Maricaulis maris MCS10: one gene and its partner. The protein of the gene in region 1 binds, or shares a complex with, the protein of each later gene. Links are inferred from orthologs where the notes say so. Each region holds a gene or a part of one and is shown in the gene's direction. Other genes may lie near its edges. The genes, in order: secG and secY.

Evidence for each region.
Region 2: the proteins of secG (region 1) and secY are in contact, whole or in part, in a crystal structure (PDB 5AWW), measured with the Thermus thermophilus proteins. The link is inferred for Maricaulis maris MCS10 from one-to-one orthologs. Residues at the interface, in WP_223903268.1 of Thermus thermophilus: Tyr5, Ile9, Tyr12, Leu13, Ala16, Leu19, Val20, Val23, Leu24, Gln26, Glu27, Pro28, Gln30, Gly31, Ala32, Asp34, Leu35, Met36, Gly37, Gly38, Ser39, Ala40, Asp41, Leu42, Phe43, Ala45, Arg46, Val48, Tyr53, Thr56; in WP_096411648.1 of Thermus thermophilus: Leu14, Gln16, Arg17, Phe20, Ile34, Pro35, Pro37, Ile72, Arg108, Arg109, Asn112, Gln113, Arg116, Ile117, Ile120, Pro145, Gly146, Trp147, Phe152, Phe155, Val156, Val159, Thr160, Val162, Ala163, Gly164, Ala166, Leu167, Trp170, Glu173.

What each region holds. Positions count from the first base shown.
Region 1 is NC_008347.1:1,531,680-1,546,096, forward strand. The notes cover bases 10,722-13,713. They hold secG (preprotein translocase subunit SecG), read left to right. Parts: upstream 10,722-12,050; coding sequence 12,051-12,377; downstream 12,378-13,713. Other genes in these bases: tpiA (triose-phosphate isomerase), read left to right, coding at 10,722-10,841; MMAR10_RS07300 (response regulator receiver protein), read left to right, coding at 10,914-11,960; MMAR10_RS07310 (CTP synthase), read left to right, coding at 12,455-13,713. In the rest of the region: MMAR10_RS07255 (ComEC/Rec2 family competence protein), read left to right, coding at 1-1,207; transcriptional repressor LexA, read right to left, coding at 1,857-2,555; indole-3-glycerol phosphate synthase TrpC, read right to left, coding at 2,664-3,470; trpD (anthranilate phosphoribosyltransferase), read right to left, coding at 3,474-4,493; MMAR10_RS07275 (anthranilate synthase component II), read right to left, coding at 4,780-5,370; MMAR10_RS16140 (divergent polysaccharide deacetylase family protein), read left to right, coding at 5,469-6,521; trpE (anthranilate synthase component I), read right to left, coding at 6,486-7,982; MMAR10_RS07290 (peptidylprolyl isomerase), read right to left, coding at 7,979-9,916; more of tpiA, read left to right, coding at 10,071-10,721; more of MMAR10_RS07310, read left to right, coding at 13,714-14,083; MMAR10_RS07315 (pyridoxal phosphate-dependent decarboxylase family protein), read right to left, coding at 14,229-14,417. UniProt on the Bacillus subtilis protein: Involved in protein export. Participates in an early event of protein translocation.
Region 2 is NC_008347.1:1,933,971-1,947,959, reverse strand. The notes cover bases 10,622-13,542. They hold secY (preprotein translocase subunit SecY), read left to right. Parts: upstream 10,622-11,372; coding sequence 11,373-12,713; downstream 12,714-13,542. Other genes in these bases: rpsM (30S ribosomal protein S13), read left to right, coding at 13,421-13,542; MMAR10_RS09190 (adenylate kinase), read left to right, coding at 12,710-13,276; rplO (50S ribosomal protein L15), read left to right, coding at 10,860-11,339; rpmD (50S ribosomal protein L30), read left to right, coding at 10,634-10,819. Also shown: fusA (elongation factor G), read left to right, coding at 1-559; tuf (elongation factor Tu), read left to right, coding at 613-1,803; rpsJ (30S ribosomal protein S10), read left to right, coding at 1,886-2,200; rplC (50S ribosomal protein L3), read left to right, coding at 2,205-3,011; rplD (50S ribosomal protein L4), read left to right, coding at 3,008-3,643; MMAR10_RS09285 (50S ribosomal protein L23), read left to right, coding at 3,645-3,941; rplB (50S ribosomal protein L2), read left to right, coding at 3,943-4,779; rpsS (30S ribosomal protein S19), read left to right, coding at 4,790-5,068; rplV (50S ribosomal protein L22), read left to right, coding at 5,072-5,452; rpsC (30S ribosomal protein S3), read left to right, coding at 5,452-6,156; rplP (50S ribosomal protein L16), read left to right, coding at 6,168-6,581; rpmC (50S ribosomal protein L29), read left to right, coding at 6,595-6,801; rpsQ (30S ribosomal protein S17), read left to right, coding at 6,804-7,040; rplN (50S ribosomal protein L14), read left to right, coding at 7,081-7,449; rplX (50S ribosomal protein L24), read left to right, coding at 7,449-7,763; rplE (50S ribosomal protein L5), read left to right, coding at 7,756-8,316; and 7 more genes. UniProt on the Bacillus subtilis protein: The central subunit of the protein translocation channel SecYEG. Consists of two halves formed by TMs 1-5 and 6-10.

The sequences.
Region 1 (14,417 bases):
CTTGCTGTCTGCCGTCACGCCCTGGGCCAGGCGGCATGATCCGGCCATTCCGGCGGCCGGGATGGCGCTGGTATTTGCGGCCGGCTATCTCATCCTGTCAGGTGGGACGATCCCGACCCAACGCGCCTTCATCATGACCGTGTCGGTGCTGGGCGCGGTGATCCTGAAACGCCGGGCCCTGTCCATGCATACCCTGGCAATCGCCGTGATCGCGGTCCTGGTATTGCAGCCTCAGGCGGTCATCACACCAGGGTTTCAGATGTCGTTTTCCGCCGCCGCCGCCCTTGTTGCCGTGGCCCGTGTCTGGCAGCAATCCCGCAGTGGTGGCGACGCCCGGGGTGTGTTGGGGCAAATCCGCCTGTTTGTCGCCGGGTTGAGTACGACCAGCCTGGTTGCCGGCAGTGCAACAGCGGCTTTTGCGGCGTTTCACTTTCACCGCATTGCCACGTTCGGCCTGGCTGGCAATCTGTTGGTGATGCCGATCTTTTCCCTCCTGGTGATGCCGGCGGGCGTATTGGGTCTGGTGCTGATTCCGATCGGGCTCGATGCCATCCCCTTCGCGGCGATGGAAGCCGGTCTGAGCCTGATGCTGGATCTGGCCGGCCATGTCGCGAACTGGCCGGGCGCGCAGCGCACCGTCGCCGCCGCCTCCGGTGGCGTGCTCGCCGCCTTCTCGATCGGCTTTGTCCTGCTTATCCTGATGCGCGGACCTATGCGTGGCGCAGGTGGGTTGGTTATGGCGGCGGCACTGGCCGTGTGGACCCTGATGCCGCAGCCCGACCTGTTCATCTCGGAGAACGGGCTGGTGCTGGCGCGGGATGGCCATGGTGAGTGGGTCGTTAGTGACCGGCGGACGTCACGGTTTGCAGCGCGGGTCTTCCTCGAGGCACGCGGTGTCGCCGGCCCGACACCGCAACGTTGGCAGGCCCTGTGCGACCCATATGGCTGCAGTACGCGTATTAATGGTCTTGTCGTCACCCGTCTGGACCATGTCGCTGATTGGGCGACGGACTGCGCGCGGTCTGATGTCATTGTCAGTGCGGCGCGAATACCTGGCTGGATTGTCAGCCAGTGCCAGGCCGCGATCTTTGATCCGGACAGGCTGGCCACGACCGGCAGTCAGGTCATTCATCTGGGCGCGAATGGCATTGCAAGGGTGCAGAGCGCCCGGCCGCCGGGCGTCGTCCGGCCCTGGACCCAGTCCTGATCAGGAGGCTGCAAACAGGCCTGAACAGGAGGGCCAAAACAGGCCTGATCAGGGAGGCATGACAGGCCGTCACGAGCAAAAAGTCTCAATCCGGTGACATCGATCAGCAGGCATTGGTCGGGATGCACTGGTGGGCATGCCCTGGTCGGGTCGCCAAGTTCGGGATGCCGCGACCAGCTTGTAACTATCAGGGGACCGCGATCAGCGAGCCGAAGTCAGGGAACCGATATCCGCGAGCCGAGACCAGGGAACCGAGATCAGCGAGCCGAGACCAGGGAACCGAGATCAGGGCCCCACGAACAGGAGACAACGGCCGAGAGACGTCGGTCCGCAAGTGTCATTCTGCCTGGACGTGTCACTCTGCCCGGACGTGTCACTCTGCCCGGACGTGTCATTACTCAAGCCTGTTCAGACGGATTTGAGCTCGGTAATTCGTCCGGCAAACCCGTGACAACGTGCGCGGCCGGCTCGCGGCAGCTCAGACCGGGGCACAGCCTGGTGGTAAGCACCCAATGTCGCCCGCTGCGCCCTGTCAGCAGGCCTCCGGCTGATGGTTCGCGGGCGGCCTGACTTGCCCTGCTGCGGCGTCGGAGCGGTTTGACCGGGCGCGCCCTGGCTTGAAGCCTGATCGCTCTGAAATCAGATCGGCCTAATGATAACGCCGGATCAGGCCCACAAGGCGACCCTGCACCTTGACCCGATCGGGTGGGAAAATACGCGTTTCATATTCGGGATTGGCCGCTTCCAGGGCGACGGAACCGCCCTTTTTGCGCAGGCGTTTCAGCGTGGCTTCCTCATCATCGATGAGGGCGACCACGATATCGCCGGTTTCGGCCGACTGACAGCGCCGGATCAGCACGGTGTCACCGTCCATGATCCCGGCCTCGATCATTGAGTCACCCTTGACCTCGAGACCGAAATGCTCACCGCCCATCACCATGTCGGCGGGGACGGGGAAGCGGTCGGTTTCGTGCTGGATTGCGGAGATCGGAACACCGGCCGCGATCCGGCCGAGCATGGGAATGTCCACCGTGTTCTCGCGGGCGTCCGGTTCAGGCTTGGCGAAATTGCCGCGGACCACATTGGCGCCGAGATCGCCTTTGGGAATAGCCGGGGTTTCGTGGGCCGCGGCCGATTCAGGCAGTTTGAGCACTTCCAGCGCCCGGGCGCGATGGGCGAGGCGACGAATGAAGCCGCGTTCCTCAAGCGCCGTGATGAGCCTGTGCACGCCGGACTTTGACGCCAGCTGCAAGGCACCTTTCATCTCGTCAAACGAGGGTGAAACCCCGGTTTCCTTGATGCGATTATGGATGAAGAGCAAAAGCTCGTTCTGTTTCCGCGTCAGCAAGGTGACCCCCTTGTTCGCGTTCCGGGAATCGGGCCGGGCATCGGTACCGATACTGCAGGAACAAATCAGGAATAGCTGAGTTTGTTCTACAAGTGTTCTGAAATGCCGTCAAGCAGGTCCGGATGGTCCCATGAGTGCCCGCGTGGCCGTGGTGACGTCGTCCTGCCGCATCAGGCTTTCACCGACCAGCAGCGCCCGCGCACCGGCAGCCTGGACACGACGGGCATCGTCCGGGCCGAAAATGCCACTCTCGGCGACCAGCAGCCTGTCACCGCCCACCATCGGGGCGAGGGCGTCGAACGTGTCGAGCGAGGTCTCGAAGGTTCGCAGATTGCGATTGTTGATCCCGATCAGCGGCGCATCGAGCTGCAGGGCCCGCTCCATTTCGGGGGCATCATGAACCTCGACCAGCACGTCCATCGACCATAATGCGGCCTCCTCGATCAGATCGCGGGCCGTGGCGTCGTCGATGGCCGCCATGATCACCAGGATCGCGTCGGCGCCCAGAAGGCGGGCTTCGGCGACCTGGTAGCGGTCATACATGAAATCCTTGCGCAGGGCCGGAATGGAGACGGCCTCACGGGCCGCGGTCAGGAAGGCGTCGGCTCCCTGGAAGCTGGGTGTATCGGTGAGCACTGACAGACAGTTGGCGCCGCCGGCCTCATAGGCCCTTGCCAGGGCGGGCGGATCAAAATCGGCACGGATCAGCCCCTTGGAGGGGCTGGCTTTCTTGATCTCGGCGATGAGACCCAGACCGCCGGGAGCGGCGGCGAGGGCGCTCGTAAAGCCGCGCACCGGTGAGGCCTCCCGAGCGGCGGCGGCGATCTCGGCATAGGGCCGGGCGGACTTGCAGGCCGCGATATGGTCGAGCTTGTAGGCCCCGATGCGGGCGAGGGTGTCGGGCGGGTTGGTCATGGCTCAGGCCTCCCCGTTTGAAATGGCGACCATCCGCATCAAGGCGGCCTTGGCCCGTCCATCATCAATGGCGGCCGCGGCGAGGCTTGTGCCTTCGGGAATAGTCGTGGCCAGCCCGGCCAGCACAAGTGCGGCGCCGGCATTGAGAATCGCGATGTCGCGGAAGGCGCCTTGCTGACCGTCGAGCAGGGCCCGGATCGCCGCGGCATTGTCGGCTGGCGTTCCGCCCTGAAGATCGGCTTCCCTGACCAGGGCCAGGCCGGCTTCTTCCGGGTGGAAGCTGTACTCGCGGATATCGCCGTCGCGCAGCTCGGCAATGTCGGATCCGGTCGTGGTGGTCAGCTCGTCCATGCCGTCCTGGCCGCAAATGACAAGGGCGTGCTCGCAGCCCAGGTCACGCAGCGCCTCGGCGATCGGCACCAGCCAGCGCCTGTCATACACGCCCAGCAATTGCCGTTTGACGCCGGCCGGATTGGAGAGCGGTCCCAAGAGATTGAATACGGTGCGGACCTTCAGTGCCTGACGGGCCGGGCCGACATGGCGGACGGCGGCATGGTGGGCCGGGGCGAAGAGAAAGCCGACGCGGGCCTCGGCCAGAGACCGTTCGACGGCAGCAGGCGGGCAATCGAGTTTGACCCCGAGCTGCGCCAGCACATCGGAGGAGCCGGATTTGGACGAGGCGGCGCGATTGCCGTGCTTGGCCACGGTCGCCCCGGCTCCGGCGGCGATGATTGCGGCTGTGGTCGAGATATTCCAGGCGCCCTTGCCGTCGCCACCGGTGCCGCAGGTGTCGATGGCGCCCACAGGCGCTTCGATACGGGTCATCCGGCTGCGCAGGGCCCGGGCGCCGGCGGCAATGTCGGACGGGCGTTCGCCGAGCGCGGCGAGGCCGACCAGGAATCCGCCGATCGCGGCATCCGGGGCGTCGCCGGACATCAGCTCGTCGAAAGCACCGGCAATGGCCGCGTCGTCAGGATAGGTGCCGCGGGCAAAGGCGGTCAGGCACAGATAGATGTTTTGCATGGTCAGTCGTTTCGCTGGGTATGATCACAGGCGGACAGAAGCCGCGAACCGGAAGGGTCAGGCGTGGTTGTCGCGCCATCGATGATCCGGGCACCACTGCGCTGCCGGCTGGGAGTATCGAACGCGCGTCACCGCCATCACAGCGCAGCGACCGGCGCGGGCGGCCGGGCGAACAGCGTGTGGATCGGCAGAAAACGGCATACCTGTCACCGGATTGAACAAAGCGAACAGACACGATCTAGCGCGTGCCAGCCGCTGGTTCAACGCCGGCTGGCGGTGACGGGGCTCAGGCGGCTTCGGCGCGGGGCAGCCCGGTCAGGTCGAGGAAGTTGCGCAGCAGGTCGTGACCGTGCTCGGAAGCGATCGATTCGGGATGGAACTGGACGCCATGGACAGGCCGGTCTCGGTGACACAATCCCATGATCTCGCCATCGGCAGTGTGGGCGGTCGCCCGAAGAACATCCGGCAGGCTTTCCGGGCGCACGGCGAGGGAATGGTAGCGCGTTGCGGTGAAAGGGCTGGGCAGGCCGGTGAACAGACCGCTGCCATCATGGCTCACCGCGCTCGTCTTGCCGTGCATGATGGCCTTGGCCGCGATCACCTCGCCGCCGAATACCTGACCGATCGACTGATGACCGAGACAGACACCGAGAATGGGCAGGTCGTGCGGCGCGGCGGCGATCAGCTCGAGACAGATCCCGGCCCGGTCCGGGTCACAGGGCCCCGGCGACAGGACAATGCCGCTGGGCTTGAGCGCCAGCGCCTCCGCCACGCTCATGGCGTCATTGCGGATCACTTTCGTGCTGGCCCCCAGCTCCTCGAAGTAATGGACCAGGTTGAAGGTGAAACTGTCGTAGTTATCGATGATCAGCAGCATGGCGCTCTCCCTGCCGCGACCCTAGTCAGCAGGGCCGATTTCGCCAATCCCGCGAACGCATTAACCTCTGATTAACCGCATTCCAGCGTGCTGGTGACATGTCGAAACCCGTCTTCGCTCCGCTCAAGGCCCGTCATTCCGCCATCCCAGCTTTTGCCGGTGCCCTGGCGGCGTCGGCCTATCTGCTTGGCGCAGTTGTGTTTTCTGTCGTGAGCAAGGGCGATTTCCCGAGCTTTTCGGTCGCCTCCGCTGACAGTTCCGACCATCACCTGTCGGTGCGGGTCAGCCGGATACGCAATTTCGATTCGCTCGAAAACGACGGCGCTGACGTGCAAGCGGCCTCTCTGGAGGCTCCGATCGACATCGCCGCATCAAATATGAGCCCGGTTGTCATCGCGCCGGCAGACCCGCAATTGTCGGCGATCGCACGCCCGCAAATCGTGCTGGTCATCGATGATGTCGGGCTGGATGTTGCCGCGGCCGAGCGGGTTGTGGCGCTGCCGATACCGCTGACCGTGGCGATCCTGCCCTATGCCGAGGCTTCGGCCGAACTGGCTGCGCTGGCGCGTTTGAACGGGCATGACGTCCTGCTGCACATGCCGATGGAGCCGGTCGGTCTGGCCGATCCGGGACCGAATGCCCTGCGCATCGGTCTCAGCGATGTCGACCTTCAGACCCGTGTGCGTTGGGGCATGGCGCGCGTGCCGGGCGCCATCGGTCTCAACAATCACATGGGCAGCCGCTTTACCGCCGATCCACGCGCCCTGCGCGTGGCGCTGTCGGCTGTCAGCCACACCAACCCGCTCTTCCTCGACAGTCTGACGACGGGTGAAAGCCGGGGGCGGGCAGTCGCGGCCGGTCTCGGCCTGAGAGCCCTGGAACGCGACATCTTTCTGGACCATGACCGGAGTGCGGAGGCGATCGAAGCGCGCCTGGCGGACGCCGCCGAGCTGGCGCGGCAGGACGGGTTTGCCGTGGTGATCGGGCATCCGCACACGTTGACCCTCGACACGCTGACCGCCTGGCTCGAAAGCCCGGCCGCGCAAGGCATCGACTTTGTCACCGCCGGCACGCTGGCTGATCAGCTCTTCCTGGCCGAACCCGGTCTGCAGGCTTCAGTGGCCGAAGGAATCAATCGCGGCGCGGAATAGCGCTTCGGCCTTGTTGACGGTCTCGACACGCTCGGATTCCGGATCGCTGTCCAGCACCACGCCGGCACCGGCCTGAACATGCATGCGCCCGTCCTTGAACACCGCCGTGCGCAGCGCGATCGCCGTATCCATGCCGCCACCCGCACTGAAATAGCCGACCGCCCCGGCATAGACGCCGCGCCGGTGTGGCTCCAGCTCATCGATGATCTCCATCGCCCGGACCTTGGGGGCACCGGACACTGTGCCCGCCGGGAAGCCGGCAAACAGGGCCGAGACGACATCCTGGTCGTCGCGCAGATCACCCTCGACGTTCGAGACAATGTGCATGACGTGGCTATAGCGTTCGACGATCTCGCGGGCGGTGATGCGGACCGAGCCGGGCTTGGCAATTCGGCCGACATCATTGCGGCCCAGATCGAGCAGCATGAGGTGTTCCGAGCGCTCTTTCGGGTCGGCCAGCAGATCGGCCTCAAAGGCGTCATCCTCGGCCGGGGTCTTGCCGCGCGGACGGGTGCCGGCGATGGGCCGGATGGTGACGACATCATCGCGCAACCGCACCAGGATTTCCGGGCTGGAGCCGACCACTTCGAACCCGTCAAAGCGGAAAAAGAACAGGAAAGGCGAGGGGTTCAGGCGTCGCAGCGAGCGGTAGAGCCAGAACGGATCGGCCGGATAGTCGGCGGAGAAACGCTGGCTGGGGACGACCTGGAAGGCGTCACCGGCACGGATATAGTCACGCGCCCTGTCGACCGCGGCGCGATAATCGTCAGGGCTGCGATTGGATTGGCGCGGGCCCAGCTCGCCGGTTGGCGCCGCCTTTTCGGGCGTTGCACCGGCCAGTTTCTGCAAGGTCGTCTGCAGGCGTTCGACAGCAGCGTCATAAGCCTCGCGCGCTGAGTACTCGCCGGGGCGGACCGGGCAGTAGACCTGGATTTCCTGTTTGAGCGCATCGAACACGACCATGGTCTGCGGGCGCAGCAGGATGGATTCGGGCAGGCCGAGCGGGTCCGGTGCTGCGCCTTCGGGCAGGCGTTCCAGGTAGCGCACCATGTCATAGCCCAGATAGCCGAACAGGCCGGAGGCCAAGGGCGGGGCATCGATCGGCAGGGGACAATGGGCCGCTTCGATCACCTCGCGCAGGGCTTCCATCGGGGCGGCCTCGATCGGCGAGAAACGGCGTTTGGCGACGTCCATGCCGCGCGCTTCACTGACCACACCATCGCGGCAACGCCAGATCAGGTCTGGGTCGAGGCCGATGGCGGAATAGCGTCCACGCCAGGCGCCGCCCTCGACCGATTCGAGCAGGAAGGTGTTGGGCTGGCTGTCAGCCAGTCGAAGATAGGCGGCGACCGGGGTCAGCAGGTCATCGACCCGCCGCGCCTGTATGACGCAGGTTTCACCCCGCTCCAGCTGGGCCGCAGCGGTTGCGAAGTCAGGCGTGATGACCGCGTGCGGCGTCATTGCCGTGTGCTGGGATCGGTCTCACCAATGGCGAGCGAATACAGGCGATTGTCGATCGACTCGTCCGTGATACCGTAATCGCGGATCAGGTATTCCCGGGTCGCCGAAACGATGTCATTGCCCAGCTCGGTGGTCAGGCTGGTTTCGATCCCAGCAAGGTCGGCGGCGGGGGCCGCGGCGATGTCGGCCGGGATGATCTCGTTGACGGTGAGAACCAGGTATTGGCCTTCGCCCACCTGAATCATTTCGTAGGCGCCAGGGTCCGTCGTGAAGGCGAGGGCAACCGCATTGCGATCAAAGCCACCCGCCGTCTGACCGCGTTTCAGGGTCGAGGTTTCCGTGCGCCCACCAACCATCAGGCTGACGATTTCCATGTCGGAACCGGCTTCAAGCTGGGCCAGCGCATCCTCGGCACGAGCCTGCAATTGGGTGTCGACCTGGATCGAGCGCCAGCGGCTCTCGGCCTGTTCACGGATTTCTTCCAGTTCGAACGGACGGCTCTGGATGATCTCGTCGACGCGAAGCGTGTAGAAATCGGTCTCGTTATAGCTTTCCAGATTGGTGGCGAATCCCTCGATGTGATCGAAGGCCGCCGGCAGGATTTCAGGGGCGAGTGCCTGGTAGCGTTCGCCATCAAATTGCAGGTCCTCGTCGATCGAATTCACGGCGAGAGGCTGGAAGATTTCCAGCGGCGTACCGGATTCCTCGGCAGCGACCTCGAGCGAAGCACCGGTTGCGCGAACGGTTTCGAACGCCGAGATGGCATCATACATGTCGTCCGTCGCCTGGGCCCGGGCCGCATCGGCCTGCAGCCGCGGACGCTCTTCCTCAAATGCAGGCTGGGTCGCCTCTTCGGCGCCAGTAATAATCACGGCGCTCCAGCCAAAACGTCCCTCAACCGCGCGGGCCTCACCGGCCGACATGGCAAATACGGTTTCACCAAGACCCTCGTCGGGGATCTCGAATTGCTGGACATCGGTCTGGACCAGCGGCGTGTCGAGGCCCAGCTCGGCGGCAACGGCAGACGGGGCTTCGCCCGCGGCGAGACGGCTGGCTGCGTCATCGGCACCCGCCTGATCACTGACGGTCAGCTGGGTGAAGCTGCGATAGGCGGGCGTCCCGATCTGGTTGGTCGCAATTTCATAGTCATAGACCTCCCGCAGGGTCGCTTCATCAACAGCGACATCGCGGATGAAGTCATCGAGCTGGAAACGCACGAGCGTGATGGCGCGGTATTCCGGGCGAGTGAAGACCGGCTCGCCATTGGCGCCGAGGGTCTCGTCAATGAAGGTTTGCAGGGTCTCATCCGTCGGGTCCTCGATCTCGTCGGCGGTCGAGGCGTCGATCACGAGGCCGGTCATCCGGCGCTGTTCCTCGGCAACGAGATAGCGGGTCGCGGCGATCTGGTCGGGGACATCGCTGAAGCCGGCCAGGGTGGCCATCAATTGCGACCGCAACAGGTCACCTTCGATATCACGGGCGAATTGGTCTTCGGTCACGCCCGAGCGCTGCAGCGCGGCCGCCATGGTGTCACGATCGAAGCGTTCCGTGATCGGATTCTGGAAGGCCGGGACGTCGGCAACTTCGCTGACGATGGCGACATCGGATATGGCCAGGCCCAGATCCCGGGCCCGGGCGGCCATGGTTGCCATGGTGATCTGCTGTTGCAGGACCTGGTAGGCGATCCCTTCCTCGCGCGCCATTTCGCGGGTCACGTCCGGGTTCTGCTCTTGCAGGCGGGCAACCTCGCGATTGAAGGCTGTCGCCATTTCCCGCTGGCTGATCCGTTCGGGGCCAACCACGACCACTGCATCACCGCTGCCGGTGAAGATGCCGCCGGCGCCCGGCATGGCAATCGCGAAAGACAATACCAGCAGGACAATGATGATCAGCGCTATGGGCGACTGGGCGAAAGCACGAAAATTGGAAAGCATGAGACCGGGATGCCTTTGAAAAACGTCGCGCGGAAGGTAGCGGCGAGGTATGGCCGTCGCAAGCGTCAGGGGCGGTTGTCCTGCGATTGTGGACGCAGGCCGTTGCCCGAGCCGGAAATGATGAGTACTCCTGCCGCATCGACAGGGGGTCGGAATGGCAGATCGGGGAGGCTGGATGTCGCGGCGCAAACTTATTGCAGGCAATTGGAAAATGAACGGGCTTTCGGGCGCGCTCGGCTATTTTTCGGAACTCGCGCCCGTCGCGGCCGGAGCATCAGCTGATGTGCTGGTCTGTCCGCCCGCGACCCTGATCCATGCTGCCGTTCAGGCCTGCGCCGGAACCGGTATCCGTGTCGGTGGCCAGGATTGTCACGCCCAGGACCATGGCGCCTACACGGGTGATATTTCGGCCGCCATGCTGCGGGATTGCGGCGCCACTCATGTGATCCTTGGCCATTCCGAACGCCGCGCCGCCCATGGTGAAACCGACGGGGATGTCCGCGCCAAGGCAGTTGCCGCCCTTGCCGCTGGCCTGGTGCCGGTGATCTGTGTCGGCGAAACCTTGGCCGAGCGTGAAGCCGGCCGGGCGGTCGAGGTGGTGGCCCGCCAGCTGGCTGGATCACTTCCGGAAAATTCTGCAATCCTGGATTTAGTCATAGCTTATGAGCCGGTCTGGGCCATCGGCACCGGACGGACGGCCTCGGCGGCCGATGTGGCAGCCATGCATGCGGCCATCCGAGAACGCCTGCCAGATCCTCTAACCACTTGTATTCTTTATGGTGGTTCGGTGAAGCCGGGCAATGCTCGGGAGCTATTGTCACTGGCCGATGTGGATGGGGCCCTGGTCGGTGGTGCGAGCCTCGATGCGGCTGATTTCAGTGCGATAATCGAGGCCGTCAGTCTGGAGAATGAACCTCTTCGGTAAGTGGATCGAAACCTATTCGCGTCAATCTCCAGGTCTGAGTTTCCGTTAGCCGCTGCTGGAGCCGAACCGAGTATGGCCGAAATCGACTACGCCCGGGCACCCGTGCTCCTATTTGATCCTGTCCATGTGAACCAGCGGACGACCCGTTATGCGTTGTTCGAGATCGGATTCCGGCAGATCGAGTGTGTCGCTTCGCTGGCTGATCTCAAATCGGCTATCGCGGACAGTGCACCGGCCATGATCGTGGCCGAGTCGAGCGCTACCGACACCGAAATCTTCCAGCTTGTTCGCGGCGTCCGTCGCAGCGAAGTCGGATCCAATCCATTCGTCGTGATGCTGCTGACCACGTGGAGTCGCGATACCGGCCATATTCGCAAGGCGATCGAATGCGGCGCCGATGATGTCATCGTGCGGCCCTTCTCGACCATGTTCGCCGAGGAGCGGGTCCGGACCCTGATCAAGGGGCGCAAGGATTTCATCGTCACGTCCGATTATATCGGTCCCGATCGTCGCAAGGATGCCGACCGGTCGACCGATGCGGTGCCGATTTCAGTTCCAAATTTCCTCAAGGCGGCCGTCGAAAATGACGAGGTTGCCCTGAACAATGGGCGCCAGCATGTCCAGGAGGCACGAGAAGCTGTCACTTCTGAGCGCGTTCGGCGCGTTGCCATGCGCATTGTCATCTCGGTCGAGCTGGAGGCTTCCAAGGAGACGGGCGGCAAGGTTCCCATCGCGCTGGACGTCAATGACCTTCAGCGCGCGGCCCGTGAATTGCGGGCCCATGTCATCCGGGCCGGGCGCCGCGAGGCGGCCGAGGTCGCCGAAGCCTTGATCGATCAGATCGGCACGCTCGGCGATGGCCGTAATGCGGAAAAAGGCACGCTGAAGCTGGTCAAGGAGCTGGCGATGGGCTCCTACGCTGCCTTCGCCAATGGCGATACCATCGAGCGCTCGAAAGACGAGATCGGGCGGACTGTTTCCAATCTGCGCAAGCGCCTGCAGGCGCGGGCAGAAGCCGTGAAACGCAAAGCCCAGCTGGCAGCCAGCGAAGCCGCAGCCCAAACCGCAGACGATGCTGGCCAAGTCGGGTCGCCTGCTATAAAACGCGCCGCCATGTGACCGGACGGTGCTGGCATCGCACCGGGAACTCCTTATATAACAGGTCGAGCCGCCCGATGAGGCGGTCTGGCCCGATTTATGGCGGTATTCATGACCACAGTCCTTTTGATCATCCAGCTCCTGGTCGCCCTTGGTCTCATCGGCGTCATTTTGCTGCAGCGGTCTGAGGGCGGTGCCTTGGGTATCGGTGGCGGCGGTGGCGGCGGGGGCATGATGTCCGGTCGCGGCGCAGCCAATATCCTGACCCGCACCACGATGATCCTCGGCGCGGTCTTCATCGGCAATTCGATCCTGCTTGCCATTGTGACCGGCGTCACGGCTGAGGGCACCAGCGTGTTCGATACCGAGATCGACAACCCGGCCATCGGCGTTATCGAGCAGGACGAATCCGGGGCACCGGTGCCGACCGACGGCTAGTCCCTCGCGCATTTAATCATCACATATTTCAACTCGCGTCTTTCGAGGCGTCCGAATCTGGGATAATCAGACGGCCCATGCCGCGATATATCTTTATTACGGGCGGCGTGGTCTCCTCTTTGGGGAAGGGCCTCGCGTCAGCTGCCATCGGAGCCCTGCTTCAAGCGCGTGGATATAAAGTCCGCCTGCGCAAGCTGGACCCCTATCTCAACGTCGATCCGGGCACGATGTCGCCCTATCAGCATGGCGAATGCTATGTGACCGATGACGGGGCCGAAGCCGACCTCGACCTGGGTCACTATGAACGCTTCACGGGCGTTCCCGCCAGCCAGGCCGACAACATCACCACCGGACGCATCTATTCGCGCATCATCGAGCGCGAGCGACGTGGCGATTATCTCGGCGCGACCGTTCAGGTCATTCCGCACGTCACCGACCAGATCAAGCAATTCGTCCTGTCCGACGCCGGGGATGTCGACTTCGTCCTGTGCGAGATCGGCGGCACGGTCGGCGATATCGAGGGCCTGCCCTTCTTCGAGGCGATCCGTCAGCTCGGCCAGGAGCTGGGCGAGGGCAATGCGGTCTTCCTGCATGTCACCCTGCTGCCCTTCATCAAGGTCGCCGGCGAGATGAAGACCAAGCCGACCCAGCACTCGGTGAAAGAGCTGCGCTCGATCGGTATCCAGCCGGATATCCTCCTGTGCCGCTGCGAAATCCCGATCCCGCCCGGCGACAAGCGCAAGATCGGCCTGTTCTGCAACGTCAAGGAAAGCGCCGTCATCGAGGGCCGTGATGCGGCCTCGCTCTATGATGTGCCGCTGGAATACCATTCCCAGGGTCTCGACACCGAGATCCTGCGCTGCTTCGGCATTGACGATGCCCCGGCGCCGGACCTGTCACGCTGGCAGGGCATCTCCGAGACCATCGCCAACCCGGACGGCGAAGTGACGATCGGTGTGGTCGGCAAATATGTCGGCCTGCTCGACGCCTATAAATCCCTGATCGAAGCGCTGGCCCATGGCGGCATCGCCAATGGGGTGAAGGTCAAACTCAAATGGCTCGACAGTGAGCAGTTTGAAAAAGACGACCCGTTCGAACCGCTGGAAGACGTGCACGGCGTGCTCGTGCCGGGCGGCTTTGGCGAGCGCGGTGTCGAAGGCAAGATCGCCGCGGCGCGCTTTGCCCGTGAGCGCAAGGTGCCCTTCTTCGGGATTTGCTACGGCATGCAGATGGCGGTGCTGGAAGCGGCCCGCAATCTGGCCGGCGTCACAGATGCCGTCTCGACTGAATTCTCGGACACGGGCGAATCGGTGATCGGCCTTCTGACCGAATGGACCCGCGGCAATGAAGTCGAGACCCGCAAGGTCGGCGACGATATGGGCGGTACGATGCGCCTGGGCGCCTATCCGGCCGTTCTGAAAGATGGCTCCAAAGTCCGCGAGATCTATGGCCAGGCCCATATCGAAGAGCGCCACCGCCACCGCTATGAGGTCAATGTCGGCTACAAGGACAGGCTGGAAGCGTGCGGCCTGACCTTCTCCGGTCTCTCACCTGATGGCGTGCTGCCGGAAATCGTCGAGATCGAGGACCATCCCTGGTTCATCGGCGTACAATTCCACCCGGAACTCAAATCAAGGCCGTTCGAGCCGCACCCGCTGTTTGCGAGCTTTATTGCGGCAGCCCTGCACCAGAGCCGGATGGTTTAGGGGCCAGAACCTCTCGCCCTTGATTGTCATCTCTGCCGAATGTCCGGCGGAAGCCGGACGCAGGGCAGGGACCTAACTGCTCGCAATCACATAGGTCCCTGACTTTCGCCCGGCCTTCGCCGGGCGTCCATCAGGGATGACAAGGCTAGCCTTCGCCCCGCAACTCCCCGATCACCGCCACAGCCTCCATCACATCCGCCCGCGTGCAATCAAACTGCCCGACCTGGAGGCGGATCACATAGCGGCCCTCATGGCGCGTCTGGGTGAGATAGGTGCGGCCATCGCTGTTGATGCGTTCCAGCAGGTCTGCGGTGGCCTCATCGCCCGCTGTGCA
Region 2 (13,989 bases), 390 kb from region 1 along the record:
TGCCCGCGTCAAGATCGAATTCGGTCCGGGCGAGCCGGGGTCGGGCTTCGTGTTCGAATCCAAGATCGTCGGCGGTAACGTCCCGAAAGAATACATTCCGGGCGTCGAGAAGGGCCTCAAATCCGTCATGGATGGCGGCCTGATTGCCGGTTTCCCGGTGATCGACGTGCACGCCATGCTGGTTGACGGCGCCTATCACGACGTTGACTCCAGCGTCCTCGCCTTCGAGATCGCGGCTCGCGCCGCCTTCCGTGAAGCCAAGTCGCATTGTGCGCCGAAGCTTCTGGAGCCGATCATGAAGGTCGAAGTGGTGACGCCGGACGAGTACACCGGTGGTGTCATTGGTGACCTGAACTCCCGTCGGGGTCAGATCGCCGGTCAGGAAATGCGCGGCAATGCAACCGTCGTGAATGCGATGGTGCCGCTGGCGAACATGTTCGGCTACGTCAACAACCTGCGGTCTGCGACCCAGGGCCGGGCACAGTTCACCATGCTTTTCGATCACTACGAGGCGGTTCCCAAGGCCGTCGAACAAGAAGTCATCGCCAAGTCCGCCTAAGCGGACCTCTGGTCACAGTATAACAACGAACACACGGATTTCGGAGCGAGATCATGGCGAAGGAAAAGTTTGAGCGCACCAAGCCGCACGCGAACATCGGCACGATTGGTCACGTTGACCACGGCAAGACGACGCTGACGGCTGCGATCACGATGGTACTGGCGGAAGCGTCCGGCGGTACTGCGAAGGGTTATGACGAGATTGACAGTGCGCCTGAAGAAAAGGCACGCGGCATCACCATCTCGACGGCTCACGTTGAGTATGAGACGGCCAACCGTCACTACGCCCACGTTGATTGCCCGGGCCACGCTGACTATGTGAAGAACATGATCACGGGTGCGGCGCAGATGGACGGCGCGATCCTGGTTGTGAACGCCGCTGACGGCCCGATGCCGCAGACGCGCGAGCACATCCTGCTGGCCCGCCAGGTTGGCGTTCCGGCGCTGGTGGTTTTCCTGAACAAGGTTGACCAGGTTGACGATGAAGAGCTGCTCGAGCTGGTCGAGATGGAAGTTCGCGAACTTCTGTCCTCCTACGAGTTCCCGGGCGACGATCTGCCGATCGTTGCGGGTTCGGCTCTGGCGGCTGTTGAAGGTCGTGACGATCATATCGGCAAGGACAAGATCCTTGAGCTGATGGCGGCTGTGGATGAGTACATCCCGACGCCTGAGCGTCCGATCGACCAGCCTTTCCTGATGCCGATCGAGGACGTGTTCTCGATCTCGGGCCGCGGCACGGTCGTGACCGGCCGTATCGAGCGCGGTGTCGTCAAGGTTGGTGAAGAGATCGAAATCGTCGGTGTCCGTGACACCACGAAGACGACCTGCACCGGCGTCGAGATGTTCCGCAAGCTGCTCGATCAGGGCCAGGCTGGCGACAATGTCGGCGTGCTGCTTCGCGGCGTGGACCGTGAAGGTGTCGAGCGTGGCCAGGTCCTGGCCAAGCCGGGCTCCATCACGCCGCACCACAAGTTCGTGGCAGAAGCCTATATCCTGACCAAGGAAGAGGGTGGCCGTCACACGCCGTTCTTCACCAATTACCGCCCGCAGTTCTACTTCCGCACCACCGACGTTACCGGTGTTGTGACGCTGAACGAAGGTACGGAAATGGTGATGCCGGGCGACAATATCGAAATGAATGTCGAGCTGATCGTGCCGATCGCCATGGAAGAGAAGCTCCGCTTCGCAATCCGTGAAGGTGGCCGCACCGTCGGCGCCGGCGTCGTCTCGAAAATCATCGAGTAGACTACCCCATCCGATCGGGGCGGTGCCTGAGGTATCCGCCCCGGTTTGCTCTTTTTGAAAGTTAAGAAACGGGATCGGTTTGATGGAACGTCAAAACATCCGCATTCGCCTGAAGGCGTTCGATCACCGGGTTCTGGATAATTCCACCCGGGAGATCGTTTCGACAGCCAAGCGCACGGGCGCCAACGTCCGTGGTCCGATTCCGCTGCCGACACGCATCGAGAAATTCACGGTGCTGCGTTCGCCGCACATCGACAAGAAGTCGCGCGAGCAGTTCGAAATCCGGACTCACAAACGCCTTCTCGACATCGTCGACCCCACCCCGCAAACCGTGGACGCGCTGATGAAGCTCGACCTGTCGGCCGGCGTGGACGTCGAGATCAAGCTGGGAGCGTAGGATTATGCGCCAGGAAGATCGCAGAACAGGCGTGGTTGCCCGCAAGCTGGGCATGACACGCATTTTCGCCGAAGACGGTTCGCACGTGCCCTGCACGGTGCTGCACATGGACAATGTCCAGGTCGTGTCTCACAAGACCGCCGATCGGGATGGCTATGTTGCACTCCAGCTGGGTGCCGGTGAAGCCAAGGCCAAGCGCACGCCGAAGGCGATGCGCGGTCACTTCGCCAAGGCCAAGGTTGCGCCCAAGCGCAAGCTGGTCGAATTCCGCGTTGCTGAAGACGCGCTGATCGAAGTCGGCTCCGAGCTGACCGCGGACCACTTCGTCCCCGGTCAGAAAGTGGATGTCGCCGGCATCTCGATCGGTAAGGGTTTTGCAGGGGCCATGAAGCGCCACGGTTTTGGCGGCCTTCGTGCCACGCACGGTGTGTCAATCTCGCACCGTTCGCATGGTTCGACCGGTCAGTGTCAAGATCCGGGCAAGGTCTTCAAGGGCAAGAAAATGGCCGGTCACATGGGCGCTGTCCGCGTGACCACGCAGAACATCGAAGTTGTTCGTGTTGACGTCGAGCGCGGCATTGTCCTGGTCAAGGGCGCTGTTCCGGGTTCAGCCGGTGGCTGGGTCGAACTGCGCGACGCGATCAAGGGTCATGGCGGCACCGAGCTTCCCCTGCCGGGCAAGTTCCGCACGCTGGACGAGCTGAACGCGCCGGTCACGGCTGAAGTGGTTGAGAACGAGGCTGCTCCGGCGGACGCTGACAACGCGGCTCCGGAAGCTGCGGCTGACGGTGAAGAAGGAACGCAAGCATGAAGATCGAGGTCAAAACCCTCGCGGCGAAAGACGCCGGTGCGATCGATCTCGACGATGCCGTTTTCGGCATTGAAGAGGTGCGCTCCGACCTCCTGCAGCGCGTTGTGAAGTGGCAGCTGGCAGCTCGCCAGCAAGGCACGCACAAGACGCTCGGCCGCTCTGAAATCAACCGCACCAAGAAGCGCTTCGGCCGCCAAAAGGGCGGTGGTACGGCGCGTCACGGTGCCCGGTCGGCTCCGCAATTCGTCGGTGGTGGCAAGGCGCACGGTCCCCGTGTCCGCAGCCACGCCCACGAATTGCCGAAGAAGGTCCGTGCGCTTGGCCTGCGCCATGCGCTGTCGGCCAAGCTTGGCGCCAAGTCGCTGGTCATCATCGATGACGCGGCACTGGATGCCCCGCAAACCAAGGCACTGCGGACGTCGTTTGAAGGTCTGGGCATTTCCAATGCCCTGGTCATCTCCGGCGCCGAAGTGAACGAGAATTTCGCCAAGGCGGCTCGCAACCTGCCCTGCATCGACGTTCTGCCCGCACAGGGCCTGAATGTTTATGACGTGCTGCGTCGCGACACCCTGGTGCTGACCAAGGCGGCCGTGGAACAGATCCACGCACGCCTCAGCGCGAAGGAGGCTTAAGATGTCGGCTGCTGCGCGCCATTACGACACGATCCTGAGCCCGGTGATCACCGAGAAGTCGACGCTGCTTTCGGAAGAAAGCAAGGTTGTCTTCTTCGTGCCGCTCTCAGCCAACAAGGGTGAGATCGCGGAAGCGGTCGAGGCACTCTTCAAGGTGAAGGTGACGGCTGTGAACACCATCAAGGTTCACGGAAAGACCAAGCGCTTCCGGGGTATTCCCGGTCGCCGCAATGACCAGAAGAAAGCGGTCGTGACTCTCGCAGAGGGTCACTCGATCGACGTGACGACGGGTCTGTAAGATGGCTTTGAAAACATTCAAACCGACTTCTCCGGGCCGTCGCGCCCTGGTGCTGGTGGATCGCTCCGCCCTGCACAAGGGACGTCCCGAGAAGACACTGGTTGAGGGCCTCACCAAAAAGGGTGGCCGCAACAATATGGGTCGGATCACGGCCCGCCGGCGTGGTGGTGGCGCAAAGCGTCTCTATCGCCTGGTGGACTTCAAGCGCCGCAAGTGGGACATGCCCGCAACGGTCGAGCGTCTTGAGTATGACCCGAACCGGACGGCTTTCATCGCCCTCATCAAGTATGAGGACGGCGAGAAGGCCTATATCCTGGCTCCGCAGCGTCTTTCCGAAGGCGATACGGTCATCGCGTCCGCAAAGTGCGACGTGAAGCCGGGCAATGCGATGCCGCTGAAGGCGGTGCCGGTCGGCACCATCCTTCACAATGTCGAGATGAAGCCGGAGAAGGGTGGTCAGATCGCCCGTTCCGCCGGTGCCTATGTCCAGCTTGTCGGCCGTGATGCCGGCTACGCCCAGATCCGTCTGGCTTCGGGCGAGCTGCGCATGGTCTCGGACAAGTGCATGGCGACGGTCGGTGCGGTGTCAAACCCGGACCACCTCAACATCAATCTCGGCAAGGCCGGTCGCAATCGCCATCTCGGCAAGCGTCCGTCTGTTCGCGGTGTTGTCATGAACCCGGTTGATCACCCGCATGGTGGTGGTGAAGGCCGTACCTCTGGTGGTCGCCATCCGGTGACGCCTTGGGGCAAGCCGACCAAGGGTGCCAAGACACGCAAGAACAAGTCGACCGACAAGTTCATCATCCGCTCGCGCCACGAGCGCAAGAAGCGATAGGGAGCAGACGATGCCTCGCTCTGTCTGGAAAGGTCCGTTCGTCGACGGCTATCTGCTGAAAAAAGCGGAGAAGTCGCACGAGGGTGGACGCAAGCAAGCGATCAAGACCTGGTCGCGCCGTTCAACCATCATGCCGCAATTCGTGGGCCTGACATTCCAGGTTCACAACGGCAATAAATTCGTACCGGTGCTGGTGACCGAAGACATGGTCGGCCACAAGCTCGGTGAATTTTCTCCGTCGCGGACCTATTACGGTCACGCTGCGGACAAAAAAGCCAAGCGGAGATAAGCGATGGGACAGTCTACAAATCCCCGTCGCGTCGCCGACAATGAAGCGCGCGCCAAGCTGCGGATGATCCGCACCAGCCCGCAAAAGCTGAACCTTGTTGCCGCGCTCATCCGTGGCAAGAAGGTAGAGCGGGCCCTGGCCGATCTGGAATTCTCGCGCAAGCGGATCTCCAAGGAAGTCAAGAAGACGCTCGAATCCGCGATCGCCAACGCCGAGAACAATCATGGCCTCGACATTGACAGCCTTGTCGTGTCGGAAGCCTTTGTCGGCAAAAACCTGGTCATGAAACGGTTCCGGGCTCGTGCACGCGGTCGCGGCGCAAAGATCCTGAAGCCGTTTTCCGAGCTCACCATCGTGGTGCGCGAAGTCGAGGAGGCCGCCTGATGGGTCAGAAAGTAAATCCGATCGGTCTGCGCCTTGGCGTCAACCGCACCTGGGAATCGCGTTGGTATGCAGGCGCTGGCGAATACGCCAAGCTGCTGCACGAAGACATCAAGATCCGGAAGATGCTCAAAGAGCGTCTGAAGAATGCCAGTGTCTCGAAGATCGTGATCGAGCGCCCGCACAAGAAGTGCCGCGTCACTGTCCACACGGCCCGTCCGGGTGTGGTGATTGGCAAGAAGGGTTCTGACATCGAGACGCTCCGCAAGGAGCTGTCGAAGATGATCGATGGTGAAGTTCACCTGAACCTGGTTGAAGTGCGTAAGCCGGAGATCGACGCGGCCCTGGTGGCCGAGTCCATCGCTCAGCAGCTCGAGCGCCGTGTGGCTTTCCGCCGCGCGATGAAGCGTTCGATGCAGTCGGCCATGCGCATGGGCGCCAAGGGCTGCAAGATCGTCTGCGGCGGTCGTCTCGGTGGTGCGGAAATCGCCCGTACCGAGCAGTATAATGAGGGCTCCGTCCCGCTGCATACGCTGCGCGCCGACATCGATTACGGCACCTGCGAAGCCAAGACCGCGATGGGTATCATCGGTATCAAGGTCTGGATCTACAAGGGTGAGATCATGGAACACGATCCGAACGCCCAGGAGCGCCGTCTCCAGGAGTCCGGTGAACAGCGCGCCCGCTCGGGCCGCCAAGCCGCGTAAGGAATTCAGCCATGCTGCAACCGAAACGCACGAAATTCCGCAAGGCGCACAAAGGCCGTATCAAGGGCGCAGCGAAGGGTGGCTTCACGCTGAACTTCGGCTCCTACGGTCTCAAGGCGCTCCAGCCGGAACGCGTTACCGCGCGCCAGATCGAAGCCACGCGTCGGGCGATCACTCGCCACATGAAGCGTGCAGGTCGCGTGTGGATCCGCATCTTCCCGGATGTGCCGGTTTCCAAGAAACCGACCGAAGTCCGGATGGGTAAAGGTAAGGGCTCGCCCGAGTTTTGGGCGTGCAAGGTCAAGCCCGGCCGCATCATGTTCGAGATCGACGGTGTTCCCGAAAATGTTGCGCGCGAAGCCCTGGAACTGGGCGCCGCGAAGCTGCCGGTGAAAACCAAAATCGTCGCCCGTTTGGGCGAATAGGGAGAACACAACGATGAAACCCGTTGACGTTCGCGCCATGACAGAAGATCAGCTCAAGGATTCACTCCTGAAGCTGAAGGAAGAACAATTCAAACTGCGGTTCCAGCAGGCTTCGGGCCAGATGGAAAACACCGCTCGCTACGGCCAGATTCGCCGCGATATCGCGCGCATTCAGACGGTCCAGACCGAGCGGAATTCGCAAGAAGAGCAAGGGAGCTGACGATGCCGAAGCGTATCCTTCAAGGCGTCGTAGTGAGTGACAAGGGTGCCAAGACCATCGTGGTGCGTGTGGAACGGACTTTCCTCCACCCGCTGCTGCGCAAGACGGTCCGCCGTACCAAGCGTTACCACGCACATGACGAAGCCAATGCTTACAAGGTGGGTGACCAGGTCCAGATCCAGGAATGTGCACCCAAGTCGAAACTGAAGCGGTGGGAGGTGGTCACCGTCGCGGCCTAGGCCCGATGTGAGACCCCACCTTTCCTAAGGAGGATCTGCGATGATCCAGATGCAAACCAATCTGGACGTGGCTGACAATTCTGGCGCCCGCCGTGTGCAGTGCATCAAGGTGCTCGGCGGTGCCAAGCGTCGCTATGCCCACGTCGGCGACATCATTGTCGTCTCGGTCAAGGAAGCCATTCCGCGTGGTCGCGTGAAGAAGGGTGACGTCCGCAAGGCCGTCGTCGTTCGCGTGGCCAAGGACATCCAGCGCAAGGACGGTTCCGTCATTCGCTTCGATGGCAACGCGGCTGTGATTATCAACAACAATAACGAGCCGCTCGGCACGCGTATCTTCGGACCGGTTCCGCGCGAACTTCGCGCCAAGAACCACATGAAGATCGTCTCGCTGGCGCCGGAGGTGCTGTAATGGCTGCCAAGATCAAGAAGGGCGACAAGGTCGTCATTCTCGCCGGCCGTGACAAGGGCAAGACCGGTGAAGTCACCAAAGTGCTGCCGACCGAAGATCGGGTCGTTGTGGCGGGCGTGAATGTGGTCAAGCGCCACACGCGTGCGACGCAGACCGAACAGGGCGGCATCATCGAAAAGGAAGCCTCGATCCACGTTTCCAACGTGGCCGTGGCTGATCCGAAAACCGGCGAGGCAACTCGTGTCGGCTTCAAGACTGAAGACGGCAAGAAAGTCCGCGTCGCCAAGAGCTCGGGCGAGGTTATCGATGTCTGATACCGCCACATACACACCGCGTCTTCGCGCCAAGTACACGGAAACCATCCGTGCGGCGATGAAGGAAAAGTTCGGCTATGCCAATGACATGATGATCCCGCGTCTGGACAAGATCGTGATCAATATGGGCGTCGGCGAGGCCTCCCAGGACTCCAAGAAGATCAAGGGTGCCCTGGAAGACCTGGAAGCCATTACCGGCCAGAAGCCGGTCAAGACGGTCGCCAAGAAGTCCATCGCGGGCTTCAAGCTCCGTGAGGAGCAGGTGATCGGTGCGAAAGTGACCCTGCGCCAGGACCGTATGTACGAATTCCTGGACCGCCTGATCACCATCGCCCTGCCACGCGTGCGTGACTTCCGTGGGCTCAATGGTAAGAGCTTCGACGGTCGCGGAAATTACGCGATGGGTATGAAAGAACATATCGTGTTCCCGGAGATCGACTACGACAAGGTCGAGAAGATCCGGGGTATGGATATCGTTGTCTGCACGACTGCCGGCAATGATGAGGAAGCGAAGGCCCTGCTGGCCGAGTTCGATTTCCCCTTTACGAACTGACGCAGCAGGAACGCAAGGCCACTCGGGCTTTGCACGCAGGAGGACTTAAATGGCGAAAACTTCCGCAATCGAGCGCAATTTGAAGCGTGCTCGCCTGGCCAAGCGTTATGCGGCCAAGCGTGAGCAGCTCAAGGCAATCGCTCGTAATCAGGAGCTTCCGGTCGAGGAGCGTTTTGCTGCTCAGCTGAAGCTGGCTGAATTGCCCCGTAATTCTGCGGTTACCCGCATCCGGAACCGGTGTGAAATCACCGGGCGTCCGCGTGCGTTCTACCGCAAGTTCCGTATGTCGCGTATCGCGATGCGTGACTATGCCAGCCAGGGTATGATCCCGGGCATGGTCAAGTCGAGCTGGTAAGAGAGGAGCCCTAGACATGTCTGTGAATGATCCTCTCGGCGATATGCTGACCCGTATCCGCAATGCGCTCATGCGCAACAAGCGGGCCGTCAACACGCCGGCATCGGCCCTGCGCCGCCGCGTGCTCGACGTTCTCAAGTCGGAAGGCTACATCCGCGATTACGCAGAAGTAGAGCATGCTTCCGGCCTGAAAGAGTTCGAAATCGAACTGAAGTATTTCGAAGGTGACTCGGTCATTTCGGAGATCAAACGTATCTCCAAGCCGGGCCGCCGTGTTTATTCCGGCGTCAAGGACCTTCCGCTCGTCCAAAACGGTCTCGGCATCGCAATCCTGTCCACGCCCAAGGGTGTGATGTCGGATTCGACGGCTCGCGAGTCCAATGTGGGCGGCGAGATCCTGTGTCACGTCAGCTAAGGGAGCGAACCAATGTCACGTATCGGTAAACTCCCGGTAGCCATTCCTGGCGGCGTCACGGCGACGCTTTCCAAGACCGCGCTGACCGTCAAGGGTCCCAAGGGCGAATTGTCCATGACCTTCGTCGATGAAGTGAGCGCCGAGCAGGGTGAAGACGGTATCGTCATCTCCCCGCGCGATGAGACCAAGAAGGCTCGCGCGATGTGGGGCATGCAACGTGCTCTCGTCGCCAACCTGGTCCAGGGTGTCACGGCTGGTTACGAAAAGAATCTCGAGCTGGTCGGTGTTGGTTACCGGGCACAGATGCAGGGCACGTCCCTGAAACTGTCGCTCGGCCTGTCCCATGACGTCGTTTACGACGCGCCTGAGGGCATCACCATCGCCGTCGGCAAGCCGACCGAAGTGAAGATCACGGGCGCTGACAAGCAGCGCGTTGGCCAGGTGGCCGCCGAGATTCGTCGCTTCCGTCCGCCGGAGCCCTACAAGGGCAAGGGCATCAAATATGTCGGCGAGTATATCCGCCGCAAAGAAGGCAAGAAGAAGTAGGGCGAGCGATGAAAACTCAACGCGAAAAATCGGTCCGCCGCGCCCAGCGCAACCGGATCCGTCTGCGCAAGTTCGCCAATGGCCGTCCGCGGCTGTCGGTCTACCGGTCTTCGAAGAACATCTATGCCCAGATCATCGACGATGCATCTGGCAAGACGGTCGTCGCAGCCTCTTCCCTCGAGGAAGCCGCTCAAAAAGAGCATGGCAAGGGCTGGGACACGAAGGCTGCCGAGCTTGTCGGCAAGCTGATCGCCGAGCGCGCAGTCAAGGAAGGCGTCAAGGACGTCGTCTTCGACCGTGGCGGTTACATCTTTCACGGGCGTGTCAAAGCGCTCGCAGAGGCGGCCCGCGAGGGCGGCCTGAACTTCTAAGGGAGCGGACGTATGGCTCATCAGAACGAGCAACGTGGTGGCGGTGACCGTGGCCGGGGCCGCGGCCGTGGCCGGGACCGCGACCAGGAACGCGATGACGAACTTGTCGACAAGCTCGTCCACATCAACCGCGTCGCCAAGACGGTGAAGGGTGGCCGGAACTTCCAGTTCGCAGCCCTCGTCGTTGTCGGTGACACCAAGGGCCGCGTCGGCTTCGGACAGGGCAAGGCACGCGAAGTGCCGGAAGCCATCCGCAAGGCTACCGACGAAGCCAAGAAGAACATGATCCGCGTTCCGCTGCGCGAAGGCCGCACCCTGCACCATGATGGCAAAGGCCGTCACGGCGCCGGCAAGGTCGTCCTGCGGGCGGCGCCTCCGGGTACCGGCGTCATCGCCGGCGGTCCGATGCGCGCCGTGCTGGAAACCCTCGGTATCCAGGACGTGGTCGCAAAGTCGGTTGGCACGTCCAACCCGTACAACATGATCCGCGCCACCATGGATGCGCTGAAACTGCAGTCGAGCCCGCGCTCGGTTGCCGCCAAGCGTGGTCTCAAGGTCGGTGATCTGGTGAACCGCCGCGATGACGGCGCGTCCTCACCGGAAGCGATCGAAGCGTAAGGACCGGATATAATGGCCAAAAAGACCATCCGCGTGCGCCAGACGGGTAGCGCCATCCGCCGCCCGAAAGATCAGCGTGCCACGCTCGTCGGCCTCGGTCTGAACAAGATCGGTCGCGAGCGCGAGCTTGAAGATACACCGTCTGTCCGGGGCATGATTGCCAAGGTCAGCCATATGGTGGAAATCGTCGAGGAGTAGGTCCCGACAAGGGAAACCGCTCCATCGAATGGAGAACGACATGCGTCTCAATGAATTGCGTGACAATGACGGTGCGACCAAGATCCGCACCCGCGTCGGCCGTGGTATCGGTTCCGGCAAGGGCAAGACCGGTGGTCGTGGCGTCAAGGGCCAGAAATCCCGCTCGGGTGTGGCCATCAAGGGTTTCGAAGGCGGGCAGATGCCGCTTCACATGCGTTTGCCGAAGCGGGGCTTCAACAAGCCGAACCGCAAGGCCTGGGCAGAAGTGAATCTCGGCCGTCTTGAGAAGGCCATTGCCGAAGGCAAGATCGACGCGAAAAAGCCGATTGATGCCGACGTCCTGATCGCAGCGGGCCTGGTCCGCCGCGCCCTGGACGGCGTCCGCCTCCTTGCGAAGGGCGAGCTGAAGTCCAAAGTAGAGATCACCCTTGCCGGTGCTTCCAAGGCCGCGATTGCCGCTGTCGAGAAGGCTGGTGGCAAGGTGACCCTCACCGCCGTGGCCGACGACGCCGCGGAATAAGCGACTTTTTGCTGACCTCGTAAGGACGTCTTCATGGCTTCTGCTGCCGAACAGCTTGCCCAGAACATGAATTTCAGTTCCTTCGCGAAAGCGAAGGAACTGCATCAGCGTATTCTGTTCACGATCGGGATCCTGATCGTGTACCGGATCGGTACTTTCGTGCCGATCCCGGGCATCAATCCGGTTCAATATGCTGAGCTTTTCCGCAATCTTGGCGGAGAAGGTCAGGGTATCCTGTCGATGTTCAACATGCTCGGCGGCGGTGCTGTCGAGCGCATGGCGATCTTCGTGCTCAACGTGATGCCGTACATCTCGGCCTCGATCATCATGCAGTTGATGTCTGCCACCATTCCCAGCCTTGAAAAGCTGAAGAAGGAAGGGGGCGAGCAGGGCCGTCAGCAGATCAACCAGTATACCCGTTATCTGACCGTGCTCCTGGCAACCGGTCAGGCCTTCGCCATCGCCATCGGCATGAATACGCCGAACAGTGAAGGCGTGGCGCTGGCTCTCAATCCGGGACCCTTCTTCCTTGCCTCGACCGTGATCACCCTTGTCGGTGCCACCATGCTGTTGTTGTGGCTGGGTGAGCAGATCACCGCTCGCGGCGTTGGTAATGGTGTCTCGCTGATCATTTTCGCCGGCATTATTTCGGCGGTTCCGGGCGTCATCGGTGGCGCCTTGTCGCAAGCCTCCTCGACCGGTGACGGTACCGTTCTGGTTGTCGGTGGTGTGCTGATCCTGGTCGGATTGCTTCTGGTGGTGTTTGTCGAGCGCTCGCAGCGTCGTCTGCTCGTCCAGTACCCCAAGCGTCAGCAGGGCAATCGCATGGTGGGTGGTGATACCTCCTTCCTGCCGCTCAAGCTGAACACGGCCGGTGTGATCCCGCCGATTTTCGCCTCATCCTTGCTGCTCTTGCCGGCGACTGCTGCGAGTTTCCAGGCCCAGTCGGGCCCGGGCTGGCTGCAAAGCGCGGTCGCCATTCTCGGACCGGGATCGCCCTGGTTCATGATGGCCTATGCGGCAATGATCATCTTTTTCTGCTTCTTCTACACCTCGGTCGTCTCCAATCCGGACGACATGGCCGAGAACCTGCGGAAGTATGGCGGTTTCCTGCCGGGCATCCGCCCGGGCAAGCGGACCGCGGAATATATCGACTTCGTCATGTCTCGCCTGACCTTCATCGGTGCCCTCTACCTGGTGCTGATCTGTATGGTGCCGATGATGATGAATCCGAATACGGCTCTCGGCGGTACATCCCTGCTCATCGTGGTTTCGGTGACCATGGACACGGTTTCCCAGATCCAGTCCCATCTGCTGGCACACCAGTATGAAGGCCTGATCAAGAAGTCGAAGCTGCGGGGACGCAAACGATGAATATTGTCCTGTTCGGACCGCCTGGCTGCGGCAAGGGCACCCAGTCCAAGCGTCTCGTAGCCGAGCGCGGATGGGTGCAACTCTCCACTGGAGACATGTTGCGTCACGCCCGTGCGGCGGGAACAGAACTGGGCCGGCGCGTGGCCGCGATCATGGACGGGGGAAATCTGGTCTCCGACGCGATCGTGATCGAGCTGATCGAGGAACGCCTGCCGGAAGCAAAGGCTGCCGGCGGTGCCATCTTCGACGGTTTCCCGCGCACCGTGGCCCAGGCACAGGCACTCGATCAGCTTCTGCTGGATCGCGGAACCCAGGTTGATTCCGTGATCGAGCTGAAGGTGAACGACGAAGAACTGGTTCAGCGGCTGGTAAAGCGCGCTGAGGAGGAAGGTCGCCCGGATGACACAGAAGACGTCATTCGCAAGCGCCTGGAAGTCTACTATGGGCAGACCGCGCCCCTGATCCCTTTCTTTGCCCAACAAGGCAAGGTGAAGGCGGTCGACGGCATGGGTTCCATGGATGAGGTTGCAGCCGGAATAGCTGCAGCACTCGAAGAGAAGTGACACGCACCTGTTGCAACCCCATTGACGGGGTGGCAACGCTGACTGTAGATAGCGCCCTTCGCGAAACGGGCGAGCTGATGCGGCGACCGAAAGGTTGCCTGTTGGGTCGTCCGTGAATGGCGTTCAGAATTTGGGAGATGGAAAGTGGCCCGTATTGCCGGCGTCAATATTCCGACGAATAAGCGCGTAGAGATCGCGCTTCGCTACATCCACGGCATTGGCCCGGCCAAGGCGAAGGAGATCTGCGAGCAGGTTTCCATTTTGCCCGAGCGCCGCGTCAGTGAACTGACGGATGCAGAAGTCCTGCAAATCCGCGAGGTGATCGATCGTGATCATCAAGTGGAGGGGGATCTGCGCCGTGAGGTGGCTGTGAACATCAAGCGTCTCATGGACCTGGGCAACTACCGTGGCCTGCGCCACCGTCGTGGCCTGCCTGTCCGTGGCCAGCGCACTCACACCAATGCGCGTACGCGCAAAGGTCCCGCCAAGCCGATTGCCGGCAAGAAAAAGTAGGGCCCTGACCGATGGCTAAAGATACTGGCCGCGTTAAGCGGCGTGAACGCAAGAACATCACGTCGGGCGTTGCTCACGTGAGTGCTAGCTTCAACAACACCATGGTGACCATCACGGACGCCCAGGGAAATGCAATTTCCTGGTCGTCTGCCGGTCACATGGGCTTCAAGGGGTCGCGCAAGTCGACCCCTTATGCGGCC